Regions from separate parts of the Pseudoalteromonas sp. QJM3NY_22 genome, predicted to be linked through region 3. Evidence: predicted binding sites of a transcription regulator. Region 3 holds the regulator's gene; each other region holds the start of a gene.
What was found. The regulator LexA, encoded in region 3, represses DNA repair genes until DNA is damaged. The targets are predictions, from matches to a motif close to TACTGTATNNNNATACAGTA.

Region 1 (3,241 bases), 1.2 Mb from region 3:
GATTCAAGGCTAGCACTTACTGGCTGAGCCAACACGGCTTTTGGATATGCCATAAATAAAGGTCCTGTTAAAAAACATAAGCCCCTATTATCGTCGATTTGAATATTGAAGACCAGCAAGCTGCGATAAGTGTTTAGTTTAATCCACTTTTTAGTGGCAACTTGCAATTACAGGCTTTACAGCTTAATCGAGAATACTAAGTTGAAGGTTTTGATCTGGTTGATTTTTAATACCCACCCCAATACCTAAAAGCCTGACCGGTTGCTGCACACCTCGCTGGAAAGCTTTAGTAAGTAGTTGTGTAAAAACCTCTGTATTTAATTGGTGATAAGCCTGATCCGCAGAGGTTACTATAAAATTCGCAAATTTAACTTTAACGCTCAGTTTATTAATCCGATTTTGTAATTGTTGTTTTTCCAAGCGCACCTTTAACTCATCTAACAACGTAGGCAACTGTTCTAGGCATTCTTGTAAGCTGGTTTTGTTATACTCATAGGTATGCTCAACACTTAGCGACTTTCTAATACGATTAGTAGATACCTTACCGACATACTCACCTGCACATTTTTGGTAAAGCGATACGCCAAAATTACCTACATGCTGTTGCATCCAATTTACGCCTTTTTCGCGTACATCTTTACCTGTATATAATCCTTTTAAATTGAGTTTTTCGAGCGTTACTTTACCGACACCCGGAATTTTACCCAGAGGTAACTGTGCTAAAAAATCATCCACCTCATCAGGTAATACAACAAACTGACCGTTAGGCTTGTTTTCATCACTCGCTATTTTGGCAATAAATTTAATAGGTGCAATACCAGCGGATGCAGTAAGCCCTGTAGCATTATAAATATCAGCTCTTATTTGCTGCGCAATAAGCGTAGCACTGCCTTTACAAACGCTACTATCAGTTACATCAAGGTAAGCTTCGTCAAGAGAGAGTGGTTCAATTAAGTTGGTGTAACGATTAAATACTTCACGTATTTGATTTGAAGCTTCTTTATAAACAGCCATGCGCCCAGGTACAATAACTAAATCAGGGCATAATTGTTTTGCATGATAATTAGACATAGCTGAGCGCACGCCATACTCTCTGGCAATGTAGTTGGCTGTAGAAAGTACACCTCTGCGACTATTGCCACCAATAGCAAGCGGCACATTGGCCAGCTTAGGATTATCGCGCATCTCAACTGCCGCATAAAAGCAGTCCATATCTATATGAATAAACTTTTTCATCACCATTACAACACTGTTTATTTATACAGCCATTATTATTTAATCATTATTAATAAGCAAGCTCCTAAACTCTGATTAATCGATTTATTATGGTGGGTTCAAGTTTAGTAAACTCGTCATACATAAAAACAGCGCACTAATTACCTTGAGGTCATATCGTCATATTGATAATCTAGTGCTTTAAAATAAAGAGTTAAAGTGCATGCAAACGTTTAAAGATCAGCACCCTATTCATACTGACATTACTGTAGCGTGGGCCGATATGGATGCCCTTCAACACGTAAACAATGTGGTTTACTTGCGTTACTTTGAAATAGCCAGAATCGACTTTTTAAATAAAATAAACTTATTTGATACAATTAGCCCAAGCGGCATTGGCCCTGTTATAAGCGAAAATAATATTCGTTATAAGCGCCCTGTTACTTTTCCAGATACCCTTACTGTAGGCGTCACTATTTCTGACATTAAAACAGACCGATTTATGATGAATTATACAGTATTTAGTCACGCACAAAATGCCATAACCACAACCGGTAATTCGAAAGTGGTTATGTTTGATTTTGAAACAGGTCAAAAAGCCCCTATTTCAGAGCCTCTTTTATCGGCTTTAATTAGCTACGCTCAAGACGAGTAATAAGGAAATTTTATGCAATACAGTCCACTAGGAAGCAGTGGTGTTAATGTTTCAAGAGTATGTTTAGGTAGCATGACTTGGGGAATGCAAAATACCCAAAATGATGCAGATGAACAAATAGCCTACGCACTTGCTCAAGGCGTAAACTTTATTGATACAGCCGAAATGTACGCAGTTCCTCCATCACCCGATACCTATGGTAAAACTGAGCAAATTATTGGTAACTGGCTCTCTCGCAACCAACAAAAGCGCGATAAAATTGTACTTGCAACCAAAATTGCTGGTAACGGCTTAGCATGGGTTCGCGATGGCGGTAATATTACTCGCCAAACTGTTATAGAGGCGGTTGATGAATCACTAAAACGCTTGCAAACTGACTACATAGATTTATACCAATTACATTGGCCAAACCGCTCTACCCCACACTTTGGTAGACAATGGCCAGGTATGCTTAAATTTACCGACGTAAACACACAAGAACACCAAGCTGGCATGCTGGATATTTTAGAAGGTTTAAACTATTGTGTTAAAGCAGGTAAAATCAAGCATTGTGGTTTATCTGACGACACACCTTGGGGAATAAGCCAATTTTTAAACCTGTCAAAAGAGCATAACTTACCGCGCATGGTATCTATTCAAAACGAGTTTAGCCTAGCGCATGCTAAAGACTGGCCGTATTTAATAGAGCAATGTGTTCATGAAGATATTGCCTACTTACCATGGTCGCCTCTGGCTGCCGGTTTATTAACGGGTAAATACTTAAACGGCGCTCGCCCTGAAGGCTCTCGTTGGACCTTTATGCAACGCAACGGTATTTTTAGAGATACACCAAACGCAGAGCAAGCAACCAAACAGTATGTTGAACTTGCGCATGATCACAATATTTCCCCTGCTCAACTAGCTCTTGCATGGTGTAACCAAGTAGATGGTGTAACGTCTTCAATTATTGGCGCAACAAATATGGCGCAGTTAAAAGAAGATATTGATGCATTTGATATCACGCTAAGTAACGAAGTACTTACAAGTATCGATGTTATTTTTAGAAACAATCCAATGCCCTATTAATACAAACCTAAACAGGTAACTAAATCACATTTAATTACCTGTTTAATTGTCCAGTTAACTTACACTCCATTGCTGCTCAAGTAAGCATTGCTCATTAGCGTAAAGTCTTACTGTGAACACACTTTCGGCAATCACTTCACCTACGCCTGACGGCGTACCTTTCATGATCACATCACCATCTTCTAGGCTCATAAATTCACTAATTTCGTGTAAAATTGAGTCAGGGTTATGCAGCATAAAATGAGTATCGCCTTGCTGAATTACTTCATTATTAATTTTAAGTTCAAATGTAAAATGCTTCATCGC
Region 2 (3,241 bases), 1.7 Mb from region 3:
AAACATCATAAGTAAAAAGCAAATACCTACCACAACTGCTGTTAAACCAGTACGCCCACCTACAGATACACCTGCAACAGACTCTATATAAGATGTTGTAGTAGAAGTACCTAACATAGCGCCTGCAATTGTTGCTGTACTGTCAGCACTTAGCGCTCTGCCTAACCGAGGCATATTTCCTTTTTCATCAGCAAGCCCTGCTTTTTGAGTAACTGCAACTAAAGTACCCGAGGTATCAAATAAATCCACAAACAAAAATGCGAAAATAACGCTCAACATAGACAATTCAAGTGCAGCACCAAAATCAAGCTGCATAAAAGTAGGTAAAATAGAAGGAGGCGTAGCAACAATTCCATGGTATTCAACAAGCCCTAAAGCCAGTGCGATACAGGTCACTAATAAAATACTAATTAACACACCACTTTTAAAGTTACGATATAAAAGCGCAGCAATAATAAAAAAGCTGAAAATAGCTAATAATGGGCCAGCTGAAGTTATATCACCTAATTGTACTAACGTTGCAGGGCTGGCAACGATGATCCCCGCATTTTTAAGAGCAATTAAAGCTAAAAATGCGCCAATACCCGTTGCAATGGCCCGCTTTAAAACCAAAGGAATGGCATTAATAATCCACTCACGAACTTTAAACAGGCTTAGAAGTAAAAATATACACCCAGACATAAAAACAGCACCTAATGCCGCCTGCCATGTGTAACCCATCCCTAATACAACACCATATGTAAAAAATGCATTTAACCCCATTCCAGGCGCTAATGCTAAAGGATAATTAGCCCACAACCCCATAATAAAACAACCAATAGCAGCTGCAATACAAGTTGCTACAAAAGCAGCTCCCTGATCCATTCCAGCCTCTGCTAACATGGCAGGGTTAACAAATACAATCTAAACCATTGTGATAAATGTAGTAATACCCGCAATGCATTCACGGCGGACTGATGAGCCATTCTCACTAATTTTAAATAAAGCTTCGAGCATAATAGACTTATGGTTGTAAAAAGTGGCAATATTTTAACATAAAAATCATCTTTTACAGGACATTTTACCTTGCGATATACTAAACTATTGACTTAGTTACATAACGAATGAGTGAGCATGATAAAAACAACACCGACAGGCCAAGATTTAGAGCAGCAGTTAGACAATATACTGTCCTTTGTCACGCAACCTAGCGACACTAACTCAACGCCAACTAACGAAAATAGTCAGCAAAATACACTGAACAAAGCACTGTATTATTTAAAAAACAATCAAAATGCACTTGCTGCGAAGTGGATGCGTTTAGCTGCGATGTCTGGAGAACTTCGAGCACAATTTTACTTAGGACTATTTTTTGTAAAAGGCCAAGGTGTTCCGCAAAGTGTATTTCATGCTGTTGCATGGCTAAGCTTATCAAGTAGTCAAGGTCACGAGCCAGCAACTACTGCATTAACTGACTTGCGTAAACACATTGAAACTAAACGCTTTAAAGATGCCCAATGCTACGCTGCAAGTTTATATGAACAAATTCACCAATTGCAGTTTTCTCACCTAATACCAAATAACGCTAACGAAGAGTAAATTACACATACGAAACTATGCTGTAATTTACACATGAAATCATTATTTAAAGCTGCCATATCAACCTTCAACAGGTGTATACAGTATTCAACACAATAATGCACAGTTGGAAACAACAACATAAAGGTAAATTTAAATCATTAAATATTAATAACTTAAAAAAATGACAATTTAAAAAAAGTCTAAATCTTAAATTATCGTACAAAAAAATAGCAAAAAACACTTGCACACAAACACTGTGTAAACTACTGTATGTAAATACTGTATAAAAACCCAGTGAGTGAAGCGATATGTTACAACCAATTACCATACGAACAGTTAAAAGCTACCAACAAGACAATAAAAGCGATTGTGTTAATTTAATTGAAATTGAAGATGAAATTTCGGCAACATTTGAGCTATTAAAAGTATTACATCAATACAATAGCTTAAATGCTTGGACATTATTAATCGCACCCGATCACGTCCCTAGTAAAGCGCTACTTGATTCGTGCTCTATCGATACGAGTAAATTACTCGTTATTAGACAAAAACACTTAGTGAATCTAGAGTACGTATTAAATTCGGCTTTACACAACGGTAATTTTGCAGCTGTAATTACTTGGACTGATATAGTTAATAACCAGCTATTAACTAGCTTATCTCTGGATATGAGTAAAACAAATACAAAGTTATATTGCTTCACGAAAAACAAACAAACCACAGAGATATTACTAGCTCAATAATCTTGTTAAACTAACATTTTAGCTTTACACCAAAATTATGACCTCACTGAATAAAACATTATGTCTTTGTGGCAGCCAACAAAATTATGTTGACTGCTGCGAACCTTTTCATTTGGCAATACAGCATCCTCAAACACCAGAGCTACTTATGCGCTCTCGTTATAGTGCTTATGCACTCAAAAATGCTAAGTATATTTATCAAACATATACAACAGATAAACAGCCCGAAAACCCCGTTAAAGAAATTAAAGAATTTGCAGATGGTTGCCGCTTTATAAAACTGACAATTATAGATTCAGGCCACGATGATAGTCAGGGTTTTGTAGAATTTAAAGCGCACTACTTTTATGATAATTTATACTGTGAATTGCACGAACAATCAAAATTCATTAAAGAAAAAAATCAGTGGAAATATTCTGACGGCGTTATATTACCTGTTGCAGATATAAAAATTGGCAGGAACGATGATTGCCCATGTGGCAGTGCTAAAAAGTATAAAAAGTGCCACAGCCTATAAACCTCAACTTACCCAGGCATCAGGTATTTTGAAACACACTAATTAGTTAAATAATATGTACTCTAGTTTTGTACATATTATTTAACTTAATGTGGCGCATACGCACGAAAAGTTATTTATTTCCAAAAAACTCAGCGTCTCTAAATAAAATTTTTATACCAATCTGCTTATGTATGGGGTCTATTTAACGTTAAGAAAATTACGCTAGAACTAGGCAAAAGTTTTTGTATCTAGTTGTTCTAAATAAAAAATTTTAACTACGTTATAGTGCAATTTAATTCGTTAAATTGATCAAAGATTTATGCAGGTTGGTATTATAGGGTTATGAGATAATTTATATTGTTCAAATACTTATACCAACTCTTTTAATTAAGTGATCTATTTTTAGATAACAGAATCGTGTCGATAACAAGACAAAAAA
Region 3 (3,241 bases):
TTATGTTCGTCCATGTTTCGTTTATAAAGCCGGGGTTCGCATCTTTTTTAACTGCAAAATCAGGTACCCACCAAGAGTGAATAACATCATCAGAAGTCATTAAAAATCGTACTTTTTGATTTATTGGCAGTACAAGAGGCTTATCAACCTCAAGTAAGTAGTTAGGGTTTTTATCTGCAAGATTCGCTATTTCATCTTGCGGGGTAGATAAAATAGAGTAGAACTCTACATCTTCGCCCATATATTCATAATGCCATTTCCATTGCGAACCCGTAATTTTAATAGTGAGATCAGCTTTGCTGGCATCTTCCATTGCAATAAGGGTTTTAGTGGCTGGTACTGCCATAGCAATTAAAATAACAAACGGAATTGCAGTCCAAAGTATTTCTACTTTAGTGCTTTCGTGAAATTGGGCAGGTACAGCCCCTTTAGATTTACGGTGATGAATAAGTGCCCAAAACATAATTGCGAACACTATCACCCCAATCACACAACATATTATAAATATGGTCATGTGCAGCTGATATACATTATTGCTTATATCGGTTACGCCTTTGCGCATATTGTATTGGCTGTTCGCCAAAACTGAGTGCGAAAAAACACATAATATAAGCCACAAGGTAGAGGTCAGTTTACCCATGTGACGGCTCCTTTGATGCTATTGCGAATGCAAAGCGAAGAGGCATACGGCTTAAACGCCAATTCGTTATTTTTATTTTTTTAGCCAATCTTATTTAATATTGATTGGTTTTGCTGCGCCAACAACGAGTTTGTGTATATTGTGTGTTCTCAAAACTAAAAAGCTGTGAGTTATTATTAGCTCAGCACATTAATAATTAGCTAAAAAACGAACAACAAGCAAGTTTTAGTATAAAAAACAATCAGGTGATATTGAGTAATTAATAAAAAGTCAGTAGTCAACAGAAAGTTCAAAATATGAGCAAAACAAAGGGGTTTAACGCATTCGGAGGGGGAAAATATAAGTGCAAAAAAATTTACAGCTAAAATAATTAGTTGGCTGTTTACGTCCTATTTTTAGTGCTAATGTTAAAACAAAAATGCGTGCTAAAAAGCACGCATTCATAAAAATAAATTAAAAGCTACATCCAATCAGCGTTACGAATAACTCCAACGGCTAAACCTTCTATATTAAAAGATTCATTTTCTAGATCAACTTCAATTGGCGAAAAGTCGTCATTCTCAGCATGCAATAATACTTTTCGGCCTGCTTTTTCAAACCGCTTTACGGTAACATCATCATCAACACGAGCAACTACAACTTGTCCATTTTCTGCAACTTGAGTTTTATGCACAGCTAACAAATCACCATCCATAATACCTATATCTTTCATACTCATACCGTTAACGCGCAATAAAAAATCAGCAGCAGGTTTAAACATTAATGGATCAATTTTACAATGACTCTCAACGTGCTCTTGCGCCAAAATAGGCTCTCCCGCTGCGACTCGCCCGATAAGAGGTAAACCTAACTGTTCAGGCTCTTCTTCCTCAACAAGTTGAATACCTCGGCTTGCACCTGGTTTCATCTTAATAGCACCTTTTTTAGCAAGCGCTTTTAAATGCTCTTCAGCAGCATTGGCACTTTTAAAGCCTAATGTTTGTGCAATTTCAGCACGTGTAGGAGGCATACCAGTGTCTTTAATAAAAACTTTAACTAATTCGAGAATTTGAGCTTGGCGCTTCGTTAATGGTCGCATACAACTGGTTTTCCATACAGTACATTTAACTGTGAGTATATACAGTTAAATAAAAATCGCAAATTTAAATTACATTGATTGCTTGCTGTTAATAAATCACTTTTACACTTATGTAGAAACAACGAATGCTTACATAAAATAAACATTCGTATCTTTATATTTACGATTAAGGGCTAATTTGATGACAGCCACATGTTAATAAATTGAAAACAACTTATTAGCATGTGCACTTTATGTGTACAAACACTTAAAAGGATTATCAAATGAAAAAATATTCACCATTGTTTATTGGCTTATTGTTTAGCGGCTATGCGTATGCCCAAGTCCCACTTTTCGAAGTGCAGCACTCTAACTTTACGCAAAACATTAATAAAGAAGGTAATGCTCAATCTCAATTTGGGCAACCGCTTTTCGAACTAAGCGCAAAAACCAATGCATTCTTTTTACCTGTTCAGGGAAGTGACATTGAATTTATCAAAAGTACAGCAAGTACATCAGCAACTGGTAACTTAATCTGGGTAGGTAAAAGCTTAGATGGTGACGAAGTAACACTGATAAAATCTACAAAGGGGATTTCTGGTACGATAAAGGTAAATGAACATGTTTATAAATTGCAACCGAATAAACATTCTGGTCATAATTTTATTGAATTAGATCCTGCCAAGCAACCTGCTGAGCATGCACCCGATTATCAACAATCTAATAACACTATTTCAATCAGTGAACAAATTTTAACAGAACAAAGCTTCCAAACAGCTATGGCAACTAACGCGCAAAGCAATATTAGCTTACTCGTTTTATACACCCCAGCCGCAGAACAAAAATCTAGTGATATTAATAGCTTGATTGATCTTGCAATAGTAGAGACTAATCAGGGTTACCAAAACTCAGGTGTCAATGCAGTTGTTAGTTTGGCCCATGTAAGCCGAGTTAATTATACTGAAGCTACAAATTCAGGTACGGATTTAAATCGTTTAGCTGCCAAAAACGATGGTTATATGGATGAAGCGCACACACTACGAGATCAATACGGTGCTGATGTAGTCATATTAATAAACGACGTTAACGGCTACTGTGGCCAAGCCAAAGCAATTGGTGCAAATGCTAACAGCGCATTTGCGATGGTTGATTATGACTGTGCAACCGGCTATTACTCTTTCGGTCATGAAATTGGTCATTTACAAGGTGCTCGTCATAACCCTGAAAACGATCCATCAACATCTCCTTATTCGTTCGGCCATGGTTATCAGCAACCTCAATCACAATGGCGTTCAGTAATGGCTTATAACTGCACAAATAACTGCACAAGAATCAATTACTGGTCAAATCCAAACAAATCATACAGCGGAAGTGTTATGGGAACTCCATCAAAACACGATAACGCTAGAGCCTTAAATTTAACAAACCCCACAATTGCAAATTTTAGATCTGCATCTAGCCCACCGGTAAATAACAATACACTGCAAAATAACCAATCTATCGTTGTTAGTGGTGATCGAAACAGTGAGCAATTGTTTACTTTT

Region 1: dinB (DNA polymerase IV) is a predicted target of LexA. The motif match lies at 1,248-1,267, and genes of this name have one in related genera.
Region 2: AC0VZ4_RS12835 (SulA-like leucine-rich domain-containing protein) is a predicted target of LexA. The motif match lies at 1,825-1,844, and genes of this name have one in related genera.

What each region holds. Positions count from the first base shown of each region.
Region 1 is NZ_CM149655.1:3,399,910-3,403,150, forward strand. It holds gene AC0VZ4_RS15645 (M17 family metallopeptidase) at 1-53, opposite strand, end outside; gene dinB (DNA polymerase IV) at 184-1,236, opposite strand; gene AC0VZ4_RS15655 (acyl-CoA thioesterase) at 1,439-1,870, shown strand; gene AC0VZ4_RS15660 (aldo/keto reductase) at 1,883-2,935, shown strand; gene AC0VZ4_RS15665 (fumarylacetoacetate hydrolase family protein) at 2,990-3,241, opposite strand, start outside.
Region 2 is NZ_CM149655.1:2,845,293-2,848,533, forward strand. It holds partial or broken gene AC0VZ4_RS12825 (NCS2 family permease) at 1-996, opposite strand, end outside; gene AC0VZ4_RS12830 (tetratricopeptide repeat protein) at 1,114-1,578, shown strand; gene AC0VZ4_RS12835 (SulA-like leucine-rich domain-containing protein) at 1,869-2,303, shown strand; gene AC0VZ4_RS12840 (YchJ family protein) at 2,341-2,820, shown strand.
Region 3 is NZ_CM149655.1:159,519-162,759, reverse strand. It holds gene coxB (cytochrome c oxidase subunit II) at 1-640, opposite strand, end outside; gene lexA (transcriptional repressor LexA) at 1,101-1,718, opposite strand; gene AC0VZ4_RS00815 (M12 family metallo-peptidase) at 1,982-3,241, shown strand, end outside.